One region of the Pseudomonas sp. XP1 genome, then DNA from elsewhere that is predicted to be linked to it. Evidence: predicted binding sites of a transcription regulator. Region 1 holds the regulator's gene; the other holds the start of a gene.
The links. The regulator FliA, encoded in region 1, starts transcription of late flagellar genes. The targets are predictions, from matches to a motif close to CTAAAGTTTNNNNNNNNNNNGCCGNTAA.
Positions count from the first base shown of each region.

Region 2: the regulator FliA is predicted to act here: its motif matches at 2,950-2,977, upstream of motA (flagellar motor stator protein MotA).

Region 1 is NZ_JBNRIJ010000002.1:192,202-197,943, forward strand. It holds gene flhA (flagellar biosynthesis protein FlhA) at 1-1,866, shown strand, start outside; gene flhF (flagellar biosynthesis protein FlhF) at 1,878-3,188, shown strand; gene fleN (flagellar synthesis regulator FleN) at 3,282-4,115, shown strand; gene fliA (RNA polymerase sigma factor FliA) at 4,112-4,852, shown strand; gene ACK1U9_RS03225 (chemotaxis response regulator CheY) at 4,956-5,330, shown strand; gene ACK1U9_RS03230 (protein phosphatase CheZ) at 5,351-5,742, shown strand, end outside.
Region 2 is NZ_JBNRIJ010000030.1:38,711-44,452, reverse strand. It holds gene rsgA (small ribosomal subunit biogenesis GTPase RsgA) at 1-827, shown strand, start outside; gene motB (flagellar motor protein MotB) at 1,017-2,030, opposite strand; gene motA (flagellar motor stator protein MotA) at 2,034-2,885, opposite strand; gene ACK1U9_RS20755 (HDOD domain-containing protein) at 3,016-4,551, shown strand; gene ACK1U9_RS20750 (rhodanese-like domain-containing protein) at 4,596-5,405, shown strand; partial or broken gene asd (archaetidylserine decarboxylase) at 5,415-5,742, shown strand, end outside.

The DNA.
Region 1 (5,742 bases):
AACGTGGCTTCCACCCGGGTGGTGATGCTGCATGGCCAGGAGGGCCACGGCGCTGCCGGCAAGGTGATCCAGGCCTTCGGCGAGGTGGTGATCGGCGGTAACTACGTGGTCGGTGCCGTGGTGTTCGCCATCCTCATGATCATCAACTTCGTGGTGGTGACCAAGGGCGCCGGGCGTATCTCGGAAGTGAGCGCGCGTTTCACCCTCGACGCCATGCCCGGCAAGCAGATGGCCATCGACGCTGACCTCAACGCCGGCCTGATCGACCAGGCCCAGGCCAAGCACCGTCGTGCCGAAGTGGCGCAGGAAGCTGAGTTCTACGGTTCGATGGACGGTGCCAGCAAGTTCGTCCGCGGTGACGCCATCGCCGGCCTGCTGATCCTGTTCATCAACCTGATCGGCGGCATGCTGATCGGCATGCTGCAGCACGGCATGAGCTTTGGCGATGCCGGCAAGGTGTACGCCTTGCTGACCATCGGTGACGGTTTGGTGGCGCAATTGCCATCACTGTTGCTGTCCACCGCTGCCGCGATCATGGTCACCCGGGCCTCAGGCTCCGAGGACATGGGCAAGCTGATCAACCGGCAGATGTTCGATTCGCCCAAGGCCCTGGCGGTGTCCGCCGCACTGATGATCGTCATGGGCCTGGTGCCGGGCATGCCGCACGTGGCCTTCCTCAGCCTCGGCCTGCTGGCCGGTGGCGGCGCCTACCTGGTGTGGAAGAAGCAGCAGAAGGCCAAGGCGCAGGCGCTGCAAGAGGCGCAGCGCCAGCAGGACCTGCTGCCCTCGCCACAGCGCGCGCTGGAAACCAAGGAGCTGGGCTGGGACGACGTCACGCCGATCGACATGATTGGCCTGGAGGTCGGCTACCGGCTGATCCCCCTGGTCGATCGCAACCAGGGTGGCCAATTGCTTGCGCGGATCAAGGGCGTGCGCAAGAAGCTGTCGCAAGACCTGGGCTTCCTCATGCCCACGGTGCACATCCGCGACAACCTCGACCTGCAGCCCAGCGCTTATCGCCTGACCCTGATGGGGGTGATCCTGGCCGAGGCCGAGATCTACCCCGACCGCGAACTGGCAATCAACCCCGGGCAGGTGTTCGGTACCCTCAACGGCATTGCCGCGCGCGATCCGGCGTTCGGCCTTGAAGCCGTGTGGATCGATGTCGGCCAGCGCTCCCAGGCGCAGTCGCTGGGCTACACCGTGGTCGACGCCAGCACCGTGGTGGCCACCCACCTGAACCAGATCCTGCAGAAGCACTGCCACGAGCTGATCGGTCATGAAGAGGTCCAGCAACTGCTGCAGGTGTTGGCCAAGGCATCGCCTAAACTTGCAGAGGAGCTGGTGCCAGGTGTCATTTCCTTGTCGGGCCTGCTCAAGGTGCTGCAAGCGTTGTTGTCGGAACAGGTGCCTGTGCGCGATATTCGCAGTATCGCCGAGGCGATCGCGAACAACGCCGGCAAGAGTCAAGATACCGCCGCACTGGTGGCGGCGGTGCGCGTCGGATTGTGTCGCGCCATCGTGCAAAGCATTGTCGGCGTTGAGTCGGAGCTGCCAGTGATTACCCTGGAGCCAAGGTTGGAACAGATTTTGCTCAATAGTCTGCAAAGGGCCGGGCAAGGTCAGGAAGACGGTGTTCTTCTGGAGCCGAGCATGGCCGAGAAGCTGCAGCGTTCGCTGATCGAGGCGGCCCAGCGCCAGGAAATGCAGGGCCAGCCGGCCATTCTCCTGGTCGCCGGCCCGATCCGCGCCATGCTGTCGCGTTTCGGTCGCCTGGCTGTACCGAATTTGCATGTTCTGGCGTATCAGGAAATACCGGACAACAAGCAAGTCACCATCGTTGCCACCGTGGGCCCTAATGGCTGAGGTAGGGGATAATGCAAGTTAAGCGATTTTTCGCCGCCGATATGCGTCAGGCCATGAAGCTGGTCCGTGACGAGCTGGGCGCCGATGCCGCGATCATCGGCAACCGTCGCATCGCCGGCGGTGTCGAGCTGACGGCCGCGCTGGACTACAAGCTGTCCGCCCTGGCCCCGCGTGTGCCCAACGCCGAACTGGAAGAAGAGCTGCGCAAGACCCATACGCGCATCGCCACCGCCCAGGCCGAGCTGGGTCACCGCCAGGACAGCAGCGACAACAACCGCCAGTTGTTCGCCGGGCAGTCGCTGACCGCCGCCGAGCCGTTGATCGAACCGCACGTCGATGCGCCCGAGGCCGCAGCTGCAGCCCCGGCGCCGGCACCGGTCGACCCGCGCCTGTTCGATGCCATGCGCTCCGAACTGTCGGGCCTGCGCGAGCTGCTGGAAGTGCAGCTCGGCTCGCTGGCCTGGAACCAGTTGCAGGGCAGCAAGCCGCAGCAGGCCACTGTCTGGCGCAGGCTGCAGCGCATCGGCCTGTCCGGGCCGATCGCCCGTGAGCTGCTGGACCTGACTGCCGAGATCGACGAGCCACGCCAGGCCTGGCGCATGCTGCTGGCGCACCTTGCGCGGATGATCGAAATCCCCGAAGTCGAGCCGATCGAAGAGGGCGGTGTGATCGCCATGGTCGGCCCGGCCGGCATGGGCAAGACCACCACCCTGGCCAAGCTGGCGGCCCGCTACGTGCTCAAGTACGGCGCGCAGAACCTGGCGCTGGTGAGCATGGACAGTTTCCGCATCGGTGCCCAGGAGCAGCTCAAGACTCTGGGTCGCATCCTCAACGTACCGGTGACCTACGTCGACCCGGGCCAGTCGCTGGCTGCGGCGCTGGAGCCGCTGCTGCGCAAGCGCGTGGTGCTGATCGATACCGCCGGCCTGCAGGCCAGCGACCCGGCCCTGCGCATGCAGCTGGACACCCTGGCCGGGCGTGGCATCGCCGCGAAGAACTACCTGGTGCTGGCCACTACCAGCCAGAAGCAGGTGCTGACTGCCGCCTACCACAGCTACAAGCGCTGCGGCCTGGCCGGTTGCATCCTGACCAAACTCGATGAAACGGCGAGCCTTGGCGACGTGCTGAGCCTTGCCATCAGTCATGAACTGCCGGTGGCCTACCTGACAGATGGGCCGCGCATTCCTGACGACGTGCACCTGCCTCGAGGGCACCAGTTGGTCTCCCGCGCGGTCAATGTGCAGCAACAGGACGAGCCCAGCGAAGAGGCCATGGCCGACATGTTCGCTGATCTCTATCACAACCCACGGCGAGCGGGTTGATGATGAAGCGTGTGCAAGGTAGCTATGCCAAAGGGTACGCAGAATTGCCCTACGTGTGGCCTGAGTCCCAGCGAGACAAGGTAAAGAACAGACATGGGTAGCATGCATCCCGTACAGGTGATCGCCGTGACCGGTGGCAAAGGTGGCGTCGGCAAGACTAACGTTTCAGTGAACCTGTCCCTGGCGCTGGCCGAGCTTGGCCGCAGGGTCATGCTGCTCGACGCCGACCTGGGCCTGGCCAATGTCGATGTGTTGCTGGGCCTTACCCCCAAGCGGACCCTGGCCGATGTCATCGAAGGTCGCTGCGAGCTGCGCGATGTGATGTTGCAGGGCCCCGGTGGCGTGCGCATCGTGCCGGCTGCCTCGGGCACGCAGAGCATGGTGCACCTGGCCCCGGCCCAGCATGCCGGGCTGATCCAGGCGTTCAGCGAAGTCGGCGACAACCTCGACGTGCTGGTGATCGATACTGCTGCCGGTATCGGTGATTCGGTGGTCAGCTTCGTCCGCGCCGCCCAGGAAGTGCTGCTGGTGGTATGCGACGAACCCACCTCGATCACCGATGCCTACGCCCTGATCAAGCTGCTCAACCGCGACTACGGCATGAACCGTTTCCGGGTGCTGGCCAACATGGCGCAGAGTCCGCAGGAGGGCCGCAACCTGTTCGCCAAACTGACCAAGGTCACCGACCGCTTCCTCGACGTTGCCCTGCAGTACGTGGGCGCCGTGCCGTATGACGAGTGCGTGCGCAAGGCCGTGCAGAAGCAGCGCGCCGTATACGAAGCCTTCCCACGCTCCAAATGCGCGCTGGCCTTCAAGGCGATTGCCCAGAAGGTCGACAGCTGGCCGCTGCCGGCCAACCCGCGCGGCCATCTGGAGTTCTTTGTCGAGCGCCTGGTGCAGCCCACCAGCGCGGGACCTGTGCTATGAACGCCAGCGGTTTCAAGATGTACAGCCGGGCGTCGAAAGACGCCCAGTACGAGCTGATCGAGCGCTACGCCCCGCTGGTCAAGCGCATCGCCTACCACCTGCTGGCGCGGCTGCCAGCCAATGTGCAGGTCGAGGACCTGATCCAGGCCGGCATGATCGGCCTGCTGGAAGTGGCCAACAAGTACGACGCCAGCAAGGGCGCCAGCTTCGAAACCTACGCCGGCATTCGCATTCGCGGGGCCATGCTCGATGAAGTGCGCAAGGGCGATTGGGCACCGCGTTCGGTGCACCGCAACACCCGCATGGTCAGCGACGCGATGCGTGCGGTTGAAGCCCGAACCGGTCGTGACGCTAAAGATCATGAAGTTGCTGCCGAACTCCAATTGAGTCTCGATGATTACTACGGGATCTTGAACGATACCCTGGGCAGCCGCCTGTTCAGCTTCGACGACCTGCTGCAGGACGGCGAGCACGAAGGGCTGCATGAGGATGGCGCCAGTGGCCAGGTGGAACCTGCGCGTGGCCTGGAAGACGAGCGCTTCCAGGCTGCCCTGACCGAGGCCATCGCCAACCTGCCGGAGCGTGAGCGCCTGGTGCTGGCGCTGTACTACGACGAAGAGCTGAACCTCAAGGAAATTGGTGAGGTGCTGGGGGTCAGCGAGTCGCGGGTCAGCCAGTTGCACAGCCAGTGTGCCGCGCGCCTGCGCAGCCGCCTGGGGGAATGGCGGGCGCGTTGAGCCCGCTGTCGTTGCAGTCGTTTTCTACGTTGTACCGAATTGTGAATGCGCGCTCGGGGCCGAGCGCGTTTGAGACTGCTTGGAGGTCTACTTGAACAAAGACATGAAAATCCTCATCGTTGACGACTTTTCGACGATGCGGCGGATCATCAAGAACCTGTTGCGTGACCTGGGCTTCACCAACACCGAAGAAGCCGATGACGGCACCACGGCGCTGCCGATGCTGGAGAACGGCCACTATGACTTCCTGGTGACCGACTGGAACATGCCCGGCATGTCCGGTATCGACCTGCTGCGCAAGGTGCGTGCCCACGATCGCCTGAAAACCATGCCGGTGCTGATGGTGACCGCCGAAGCCAAGCGCGACCAGATCATCGAAGCGGCCCAGGCCGGCGTCAATGGCTACGTTGTGAAGCCGTTCACCGCCCAGGTGCTCAAAGAAAAGATCGAGAAGATCTTCGAACGCGTCAACGGCTGAGTCACGTCAGGGGGCGCGCCATGGATTCATCACAAACGTCTTTGGGCGAGTTCGAATCGACCCTGAAGAAGCATGCCCAGGAGCTGGTCGAAAGCCTGGAGCGTGGCCGTTTCGGCGAGGCGGTGCAGCTGATTCACGAGCTGAACCAGACCCGTGATCGCGGCCTGTACCAGGAAGTCGGCAAGCTGACCCGCGAGCTGCATAGTGCCATCGTCAGTTTCCAGATCGACCCGACCATGCCGCAGGCCGAGGAGGTGTCGCAGATAACCGACGCCACCGAGCGCCTGTCGTACGTGGTCAGGCTCACCGAGGGCGCGGCCAACCGCACCATGGACCTGGTCGAGGAAAGCACCCCGGTGCTCAACGACCTGGCCAGCGAGGCCGAGGCCCTGAGCACCGACTGGCAGCGTTT
Region 2 (5,742 bases), on a different contig from region 1:
AGGTGTTCCGCTGCCACTTGCGCGCCAACCTGCCGGCGCTGGTTACCGGCGACCGCGTGGTATGGCGTGCGGGCAATCAGGGCATTGGCGTGATTGTCGCGCAGATGCCGCGCAGCACCGAGCTGTGCCGGCCGAACAACCACGGTCAGCTGAAGCCGGTGGCGGCCAACGTCGACCTGATCGTGATCGTCTTCGCCCCCGCGCCCGAACCGCACCCCAACCTGATCGACCGTTACCTGGTGGCAGCGGAACATGCAGGCATTCGCCCACTGCTGCTGCTGAACAAGGCCGACCTGATCAACGACGAGAACGGCCCGGGCCTGCATGCGCTGCTGGAGGTGTACCGCGAGCTGGGCTACCCGCTGCTGGAAGTCTCGGCACATCACGGCGACGGTATGCAACGCCTGCAACAGATGCTCGACGGCCACATCAGCGTGTTCGTCGGCCAGTCGGGGGTGGGCAAGTCGTCGCTGGTCAACAGCCTGCTGCCGGACGCTGGCACCCGTGTCGGCGACCTGTCGGAATGGTCTGGCCAGGGCACCCACACCACCACCACCGCGCGGTTGTACCACTTCCCCAATGGTGGCGACCTGATCGACTCGCCAGGCATCCGCGAGTTCGGCCTGGGTCACGTCAGCCGCAGTGATGTGGAGGATGGTTTCATCGAATTCCGCGACCTGTTCGGCACCTGCCGCTTCCGCGACTGCAAGCATGATCGCGAACCGGGCTGCGCGCTGCTCAAGGCGCTGGACGAAGGGCGTATCAAGCAGCAACGGATGAACAGCTATCGCTCGATCATTGCCAGTTTGCCGGAAGACGCTTACTGACCGCTTGCGCCACAGGTTCTGCGCCGGCTTCAGCTACGGCGCGATCCTGTGGGAGCGGCCTTGCGTCGCGAAAGGGGCGCGCAGCGGCCCCAGATATCAGCATTAATGCAAATATTGCCGGGGCCGCGTTGCGGCCCTTTCGCGACACAAGGCCGCTCCCACAAGGGACCGCGCAAGACGAAAAAGGGTTTACTGGTCCTTGGCCTCATCCATCTTCAGCGTCCCCTCTTCGAAGATGTTCAGCTTCTGGCGCAGTTCACGCGGCTGCATGGGGGCCTGCCCGGCTTCCCCTGGCGCCGCCGGTGCCGCAGCGGCCGGCGGCGCAGGCTCGGCAGCCGGTGCTTCTGGTGCGCCCTGCTCGCCTTCGATATTACGCTGGGCCTTCTTGGTCAGCACGATGATGTCGATGCGGCGGTTGACCGGGTTGAACGGGTCCTTGCGATCGAACAGCGACGACGAGGCATAACCCACCACCCGCGCCACCTGGCCATCCGGGTAGCCGCCGGCCACCAGTGCACGGCGCGCGGCGTTGGCGCGGTTGGCCGACAGTTCCCAGTTGCCGAACTCGCCACTGCCGGCATAAGGCTTGGCGTCGGTGTGGCCACTGATGCTGATCTTGTTCGGCACCGCCTTGATGGTGTCGGCCATGGCCAGCAGGATGTCCTCGAAGTACGGCTGCAGGCGCGCACTGCCAATGTCGAACATCGGCCGGTTCTCGGCGTCCATGATCTGGATGCGCAGGCCGTCCTGGGTGATCTCGAACAGGATCTGGTCCTTGAACTTCTGCAGCTGCGGGTTCTCTTCCACCTTGTTCTGCAGTTCCTGCAGCAGCAACTCCAGGCGCTCACGCTCGACCTGCTCGGCCATGGTCTCTACCTGGTCCTTGTCCAGCTGGATGCTGGTATCAGGCGTCGGTTCCGACTTGGCTTCGGGGTTGATGGTCTTCTCCGGAGCCAGCTGAGGCGAGCCCCCCAGGTCGATGACGTAGGGCGTTCCGCTTTCCGAGAAACCGATCGGGTCCTTGAAGTAGCCGGCAATGGCAATCTTCTGTTCCGGGGTGGCTGTGGACAACAGCCACAGCACCAGGAAGAACGCCATCATCGCCGTGGCGAAGTCGGCGAAGGCGATTTTCCAGGCGCCGCCGTGGTGGCCGCCGCCAAAGCGCTTGACGCGCTTGACGATGATGGGCTGATTGTTCTCCATGACTCAGCGACCGCGAACCGCTTGTTCCAGTTCGGCGAAGCTTGGGCGGTGCTTGGGATACAGCACCTTGCGCCCGAACTCGACCGCCAGCGAAGGCGGCATGCCCGAGGCCGAGGCCACCAGCGAAGCCTTGATCGATTCGTAGAGGTTCAGCTCTTCCTTGGCATCGTGCTCCAGGCACTTGGCCAATGGGCCGAAGAAGCCGTAGGCCGCCAGAATACCGAAGAAGGTACCCACCAGTGCCGCACCCACATGAAGGCCGATGGAGGCCTGGTCACCATCGCCGAGCGAGGCCATGGTCACCACGATCCCCAGTACGGCCGCAACGATACCGAAGCCGGGCATGCCGTCGGCGATGCCGGTCACCGCATGGGACGGGTGCTCCAGTTCTTCCTTCATGCTCAGCAGTTCCATGTCGAACAGGCCTTCGAGTTCGTGCGGGGCCATGTTGCCGGTGGACATGATGCGCAGGTAGTCGCAGACGAACGCGGTCATGCGCTCATCGGCCAGTACCGTCGGGTACTTGGCGAAGATCGGGCTGGCGGCGGCATCCTCGATGTCGGCCTCGATGGCCATCATGCCTTCGCGCCGGCTCTTGTTGAGGATTTCGTACACCAGGCCCAGCACTTCCAGGTAGAAGGCATGAGTGAAGCGCGAGCCGAACATCTTCATCGACTTCTTGATGACGTGCATGGTCATGTGGCCGGGGTTGGCCTGCAGGAATGCACCAAAGGCCGCACCGCCGATGATCAGTACTTCGAACGGCTGGATCAGCGCCGCGATCTTGCCGTGGGAAAGCACGTATCCGCCGAGCACGCTCGCGAATACGACGATGATGCCGATAATTTTAGCCATAGGTTCAAAGCACTTGCTGTCGTGGTCAGGGGAAGAGACGGGAGCTTTAAAACTCTTCTTCTACTTATCGGCAGAACTGCGCCAGACTATAGCCACTCAATGCGAAAAGCCAGTTCGGACTGATGTCAAAATGCCAATTGAAACCAAGGTGCCCGCTCAGGCTCCACGTACGCTAGAGGCCTGGGTAAAGCTGCTCGAGAGTGTTCGCATCCCCGTGCCGAAGCACAGCTACGACCGGGTCATGGCCGCCATCCACGATAACCGCCGCTCGCTGCGGGATATCGCCGAACTGATGCAGGATAGCCCGGCACTGGTGCTGTCGGTGATGCGCGAAGCCAATCATCCCACCAATGCCAGCCTGGCAGAGCCCGCCGAAAGCCTGGAAGTCGCCCTCAACCGCCTGGGCCTCGAGCGTAGCGAACAGCTGCTCAAACGCCTGCCAGCGGTGCCCGTAGAAGAAATCCCACCGGTACTGTGCCAGTTTCAGCTGATCAGCCAGCACGCCTCGCAGCAGGCTAGCGGCCTGTTCGCCAGCCGTCTGGCACGGCTGTGGCAGGAAATCCACTGGGGCAGCCTGTTGTTCCTGTCGCCACTCTGGCCGCTGGCGTTGGCCTACCCCAAGCTGCTCGATACCTGGGAGCTGCGGGTTATCCACAAGGGTGAAGACGCCGCCCATGTCGAGGAAGAACTGTTTGGCGTGCGCATCATGGAACTGTGCCAGACCATGGCGGAGTACTGGCGCCTGCCACAATGGGTGACCCAGGGTTACCGCCTGCTGCTGGAAGAGCGCGAACAACTGGCCCAGGTGCTCAGTATTGCCCGCGACCCGGACCTGCTAAGCCAGCAACACCGCCTGGACGCCGAGCCAGGCCTGCGCCGCTGGTTCAACCAGCCGGCCAACACCGTGCTGCTGGCCAACAACCTGGCCCTGGCGGCACAAGTGGGCTGGGATAACCCGCACCTGTTGCGCTGGCAGCTGTTGACCGCCCTGTACCTGCAGACCTCGCTGGACGACGTGCAACAGCAAGTGCACCAGCAGGCTGCGGCCAGCGCCCGCCGCCACGCCCAGCATGCCCTGTTCCACCCGGCCGAAGCGCTGATCTGGCCCTGGCACCAGCGCCGCCCGCACCCCGACATGCTGGCTCCGCCACCGCCCACCAGCGACGAATTGGCGCGCTGGCGCAAGCTGTGCCAGGACCTTCTGGCCCAGCCCAGCCCGTTCACCAACAGCGTGCACCTGGCCACCCATGTTATCGAGGCCCTTCTGGTCTCTGGCATGCAGAGGATCCTGCTGCTGAGCCTGGACAAGGCAAACGACCAGCTGCGCGTGCAGCAGATGGCCGGCCTGCCCAAGGAAGCCGGGGCGCTGGTACTGCCGGTGGCGCAGAACAAACTGCTGCAAAAGCTGCTGGCAAAGGCCGGTCAATTACGTATTACCCCGGAAAACCACAGCCAGTTCTCGGCCCTGCTGCCGGCCCCGCTGCGCGCCTTGTTCCGCAGCGAGCACGTGCTGCTGCGCTCGCTGGCGGTGGCGGACCAGGTACTGATGCTGATGGTGGCTGACCAGGGCTGCCGGCCGCTGGCCGATGTCAGCGTTCAAGCCTTCGGCAAGACCGCACAGTGCACTGAACGGGCGCTGTCGGTGTTTGCCAACCGCAAGGCCTGAGCCTTGCGCTACAATCGCCCCTCTTTCCACACTGGAGACCGTGGATGACTGACTTTTCAGGCCTGCCCCTGGTGATCGAAGCCGCGGACCTGCTACCGCGCCTGGATTCGCCACAGCTGATCCTGGTCGACCTGAGCAGCGCCAACCGCTATGTCAGCGGGCATATTCCCGGCGCACGCTTTGTCGAAGGCAAGCGTACCCAGCTCGGCCAGCCCCCCGCACCCGGCCTGCTGCCGGCCCTGGGTGAGCTGGAAAAACTGTTCAGCGAACTCGGCCACCGCGACGATGCCGTGTATGTGGTGTATGACGATGAGGGCGGCGGCTGGGCCGGGCGCTTCATCTGGCTGCTCGACGTGATCGGCCACAAGCGTTACCACTACCTCAATGGCGGCATCCAGGCCTGGCCCGCCGACAAGCTCTCCACAGAAGTGCCCGCCAGCGGCAACACGCCGGTGCACCTGCGCATCGACAGTTCGCCAACCGCCACCCGCGAGTACCTGCAAAGCCGCCTGGGCGCCGACGATCTGGTCATCTGGGACGCCCGTGGACCGCAGGAATTCAGCGGTGAGAAAGTACTGGCAGCCAAGGGCGGCCACATCCCCGGCGCGATCAACTTCGAATGGACCGCCGGCATGGATCTCAACGACCACCTGCGCATCCGCAAGGACATCGCCGAAGTTCTGCAGAAGCTGGGTATCACCCCCGACAAGGAGGTGATCACCCACTGCCAGACCCACCGCCGCTCCGGTTTCACCTACCTGGTGGCCAAGGCCCTAGGCTACCCGCGCGTCAAGGCCTACGCCGGCTCGTGGAGCGAATGGGGCAACCACCCGGACACGCCTGTAGAAGTCTAAGGAACCTGAATGAAATCCCGTTTGTTCATCATCAGCCAATACCTGCTGCCGCACCACCTGCTGTCGCGGCTGGCCGGCTGCATCGCCGAGTGCCGCGTGCGCTGGTTCAAGAACGCCTTCACCGCCTGGTTCGCCAAGCGTTATCAGGTCAACATGAGCGAAGCGCTGGTCGAGGACCTGAGCGCCTACGAGCACTTCAATGCCTTCTTCACCCGCGCCCTGAAGCCGGGTGCCCGCCCACTGGACGAGACCCCGGGCGCCATCCTGTGCCCCGCCGACGGTGCCGTCAGCCAGCTTGGCCCGATCGAGCACGGCCGCATCTTCCAGGCCAAGGGCC